One region of the Bradyrhizobium sp. JR4.1 genome, then DNA from elsewhere that is predicted to be linked to it. Evidence: predicted binding sites of a transcription regulator. Region 1 holds the regulator's gene; the other holds the start of a gene.

Region 1 (2,395 bases):
AGGGATTCTGGCGGCACGGGTTTTTGAAGGCTTAGGCATTCGCTGCGAGGCCCCAGGATGGCTGGCGCGCAGCGAGGGAAAGGGTGCAATGACGGTTTTGACCTGGTCCGATGATCGCGTCGAGCAGCTGAAAAAGCTCTGGGAGGCCGGACTTTCGGCCAGCCAGATCGCGGCGGAGCTCGGCAATGTGACCCGCAATGCCGTGATCGGCAAAGTGCACAGGCTCGGCCTCTCGGGCCGCGCCAAGAGCCCATCATCGGCAGCGCCCCGGCCGCGCAAGGCGCGCCCCGCGCAGCACATGATGCGGGTGAGCCGCCCGATCTCGCGCGGCAACACCGCGCTGGCGCAGGCCTTCGAGGTCGAGGCTGAGCCGGATCCGGTCACCTACGACAACGTGGTGCCGATGAGCCAGCGGCTGTCGCTGCTCGAATTGAACGAGGCGACCTGCCACTGGCCGGTCGGCGATCCCTCGAGCCCGGACTTCTTCTTCTGCGGTGGACGGGCGCTGTCCGGCCTGCCCTATTGCGCCCAGCACTCGCGTGTTGCGTACCAGCCGGCGTCGGATCGGCGCCGCGCACCGGTGAAGCCGGGTCCGCGGTAATCACGGCAAGTCGTCGCGCAAAGACAGTTCAATAATTTCAGTGTCGTCCTGGCGAAAGCCAGGACCCATACTCCGAGCACGAAGTAGTCGTGCGAAAGGGGTAACTCGGAGTCTTCGCCAAACCACTCCCTGTGGTTATGGGTCCCGGATCAGCGCTCGCTTGTCCGGGACGACATCGGAGAATGCAGGGACAGCTCGCCAACAAACAAGCCTGCAACCCTACACCTGCTCCGCCTTCGCAAACCGATCATCCAGCGCGTAGCCGGCGCCGCGGACGGTGCGGATCGGGTCTTGCTCGCGGCCGAGATTGAGCAGCTTGCGCAGGCGGCCGATATGCACGTCGACGGTACGCTCGTCGATATAGATGTCGCGGCCCCAGACGCTGTCGAGCAGTTGCTCGCGCGAGAACACCCGGCCCGGGTGCTCCAGGAAGAACTCCAGCAGGCGATATTCGGTCGGACCGAGATCGATCGGCCGGCCTGAGCGCGCCACGCGGCGCTTGTCACGGTCGAGCTCGATGTCGCCAAAAGCAAGCACGGTGGCGAGCCGCTCGGGGCTCGCGCGCCGCAGCAGGCCCTTCACGCGCGCCAGCAGCTCCGGCACCGAGAACGGCTTGACGATGTAATCGTCGGCGCCGGTCGCAAGACCCCGCACCCGCTCGCTCTCCTCGCCGCGCGCGGTGAGCATGATGATCGGGAGCTGCTTGGTCTCGGGACGGGTGCGAAGCCGCCGGCACAGTTCGATGCCCGACAGGCCCGGCAGCATCCAGTCGAGCACGATCAGATCGGGGATGTGCTCCTTGAGGCGGGTGTCGGCGTCGTCGCCGCGCATCACCGTCTCGACGTCATAGCCGTCGCCTTCGAGGTTGTAGCGGAGAAGCTCGGTCAGGGCTTCCTCGTCCTCAACCACCATAATGCGTGCGCCCATCGGGTCGTCGCTCCCTTAAGTCTTCAGGTGTTCGGTACCGTGTTGGCGAAGGTCGTCATGTCGCCCTTCGGCCGCTTGTCGGTGATCGCCTGGCCCTCGATCATGTAGAACACGGTCTCGGCGATGTTGGTGGCGTGGTCGCCGATCCGCTCGATGTTCTTGGCGCAGAACATCAGGTGAATACAGAACGAGATGTTGCGCGGATCCTCCATCATGTAGGTGAGGAGCTCGCGGAACAACGAGGTGCAGATGGCGTCGACTTCCTCGTCGCCCTTCCACACCGCCATCGCCGCCGGCAAATCATGCGCGGCATAGGCGTCCAGCACCGACTTGACCTGCTGCTGCACGAGGTCGGTCATGTGCTCGAGGCCGCGGAACAGCTTGAGCGGATGGAAGTCCGTTTCCAGCGCCGCGACGCGCTTGCCCATGTTCTTGGCGAGGTCGCCGATGCGCTCGAGATCAGTCGCGACGCGCATGGCGCCGACGATCTCGCGCAGATCGACCGCCATCGGCTGGCGGCGGGCGATGGTGAGCACCGCACGCTCCTCGATGCGCTTCTGCAGCGCGTCGAGCTCGGTGTCGATGGCAACGACGCGCTGGCCGAGCGGGACGTCGCGGCGGATCAGCGCGTCGACGGACTCGACGATCATGCGCTCGGCGATGCCGCCCATCTCGGCGACCAGGCGGGTGAGTTCCTGGAGGTCGGTGTCGAAAGCCTTTGCGGTATGTTCGGAAGCCATGTCGCGTCTCCTCAGCCGAACCGGCCGGTGATGTAATCCTGCGTGCGCCGGTCGGTCGGCGACGTGAAGATCTTGCTGGTGTCGTCGAACTCGATCAGCTCGCCGAGATACATGAAGGCGGTCTTGT
Region 2 (2,395 bases), on a different contig from region 1:
TGACGGACGACACGCTGCCGGTAACCCCGCGCGCGATCCGCGACGAGATGATCGTGTTCGTGGTGATGGCGCTGCTGCTGGCTTCGGTGCCATTCACGGGCGTCTACCCGTTCTTCGTGATGCAGGCGCTGTGCTTCGCGCTGCTCGCCTGCGCCTTCAACCTGCTGATCGGCTACGGCGGTTTGCTGTCCTTCGGCCATGCGATGTTCTTAGGCACCGCCGGCTATTGCAGCGCGCATGCGCTGAAGGTCTGGGCGCTGCCGCCGGAGCTCGGCATCCTCGTCGGCGTCGCCGGTGCCTTCGTGCTCTCGCTCATCACGGGCTATATCTCGATCCGGCGCCAGGGCATCTATTTCTCGATGATCACGCTGGCGCTGTCGCAGCTTCTGTACTTCATCTACCTCCAGGCGCCGTTTACCCATGGCGAAGACGGCATCCAGGGCATCCCGCAAGGACGCATGTTCGGCGTGTTCGATCTGACCAAGCCGACCGTGCTCTACTATGTGGTTCTGGTCGGCTTCCTCGCCGGCTTCCTGCTGATCTTCCGCATCATCAACTCGCCCTTCGGCGAAGTCCTCAAGGCGATCCGCGAGAACGAGCCGCGCGCGATCTCGCTGGGTTACCGCACCGATCAGTACAAGTTCCTGGCTTTCGTCCTGTCGGGTACGCTGGCCGGCTTTGCCGGTGCGCTGAAAGTCTTCGTGGCGCAGAATGCCTCGCTCACCGACGTGCACTGGTCAATGTCGGGCGAAGTCGTGCTGATGACGCTGGTCGGTGGTCTAGGAACCGTGTTCGGTCCCGTGGTCGGTGCCTTCGTGATCATCGCCATGCAGCAATATCTGGCGGGGTTCGGGCAGTGGGTGACCGTGATCCAGGGCTCGATCTTCGTGATCTGCGTGCTCACCTTCCGCCGTGGCGTCATCGGCGAAATCGCGCATTACTTCCGGCGGTCGCTGTAAGTCATTGATCTAATGGAAGATGTGTTGACTCGCGAAAGCGGTGGATGATCCGGCTCCACGGGCGTGAGGTGGCACGCGCGTGGATCGAAAATGGTCTATGACAGTTTCATGACGGCCCCCTTTGGCCAGGCCATTATCCAACCGGTAGTTTCTCTCCCATGATGCGATTGTTTCGCTCTTTCCTGCCCAAGGAAGAACGGTTCTTCGACCTGTTCGACCGCCACGCCCAGACCGTGATCCAGGGCTCGATCGCGCTCCAGAGCATGCTCAACGGGGGCGAGGAGACGCCGGTCTATTGCCAGCGCGTCAACCAGTTCGAGAACGATGCGGACAATATCACCCGTGAGGTGCTGACGGCGGTGCGTCGCACCTTCATCACCCCGTTCGACCGCGGCGACATCAAGAACCTGATCACCTCGATGGACGACGCCATCGACCAGATGCAGCAGACCGCCAAGGCCGTGATGCTGTTCGAGGTCCGCAGCTTCGAGCCCCCGATGCGGGAGATCGGCGGGCTCCTGATCGAATGCGCCAATCTGGTCGGCCGTGCGCTGCCGCTGATGCAGAAGATCGGTCAGAACGTGGCCATGCTGACTGCGATCACGGAAGAGCTTGGCAAACTGGAAGGCCGCGTCGACGATCTCCATGATATCGGGCTGAAGGAACTGTTCCTCAAGCATCGCGACGGCAACGCGATGGATTTCATCGTGGGCGCAGAGATTTACGACCATCTCGAGAAAGTCGCCGATCGCTTCGACGACGTCGCGAACGAGATCAACAGCATCGTCATCGAGCAAGTTTAGGGCAGGGGCCACGCCGTGGATGTTGCGTTGGGTCTTCCCGTCCTGATCGGATTGATCGCCGTCGCGCTGCTGTTCGACTTCCTGAACGGCCTGCACGACGCCGCCAATTCGATTGCGACCATCGTCTCGACTCGCGTGCTGCGGCCGCAATACGCGGTGTTCTGGGCCGCGTTCTTCAATTTCGTCGCCTTCATGGTGTTCGGGCTCCACGTCGCCCAGACCATCGGCACCGGCATCATCGATCCCGCGATCGTGGATGCTCAGGTGATCTTCGCCGCGCTCGTCGGCGCCATCGTCTGGAACCTCGTGACATGGGCGCTCGGCATCCCATCGTCCTCGTCTCATGCATTGATCGGCGGCTTGTTTGGTGCCGGTGTGGCCAAAGCCGGCCTTTCGGCGGCGGTCTGGAGCGGATTGTCCAAGACGGTGATCGCTATCGTGCTGTCTCCGCTCGTCGGCTTCCTGCTCGCGATGGTGCTGGTCGCGATCGTCTCCTGGGCCTCGGTGCGCTCCACGCCCTTTGCCGTGGATCGCGCCTTCCGCATCCTGCAATTCGCCTCCGCCTCGCTCTATTCGCTCGGCCATGGGGGCAACGACGCGCAGAAGACCATGGGCATCATCGCCGTGCTGCTC

What was found. The regulator PhoB, encoded in region 1, activates phosphate uptake and scavenging genes when phosphate is short. The targets are predictions, from matches to a motif close to TGTCATNNANCTGTCAT.
Region 2: ABIB90_RS26960 (DUF47 domain-containing protein) is a predicted target of PhoB. The motif match lies at 1,057-1,073, and genes of this name have one in related genera.

What each region holds. Positions count from the first base shown of each region.
Region 1 is NZ_JBEPRY010000001.1:555,699-558,093, forward strand. Features, by position in the region: gene ABIB90_RS02805 (GcrA family cell cycle regulator) at 89-601, shown strand; gene phoB (phosphate regulon transcriptional regulator PhoB) at 821-1,528, opposite strand; gene phoU (phosphate signaling complex protein PhoU) at 1,552-2,268, opposite strand; gene pstB (phosphate ABC transporter ATP-binding protein PstB) at 2,280-2,395, opposite strand, start outside.
Region 2 is NZ_JBEPRY010000016.1:50,059-52,453, forward strand. Features, by position in the region: gene ABIB90_RS26955 (branched-chain amino acid ABC transporter permease) at 1-959, shown strand, start outside; gene ABIB90_RS26960 (DUF47 domain-containing protein) at 1,118-1,762, shown strand; gene ABIB90_RS26965 (inorganic phosphate transporter) at 1,778-2,395, shown strand, end outside.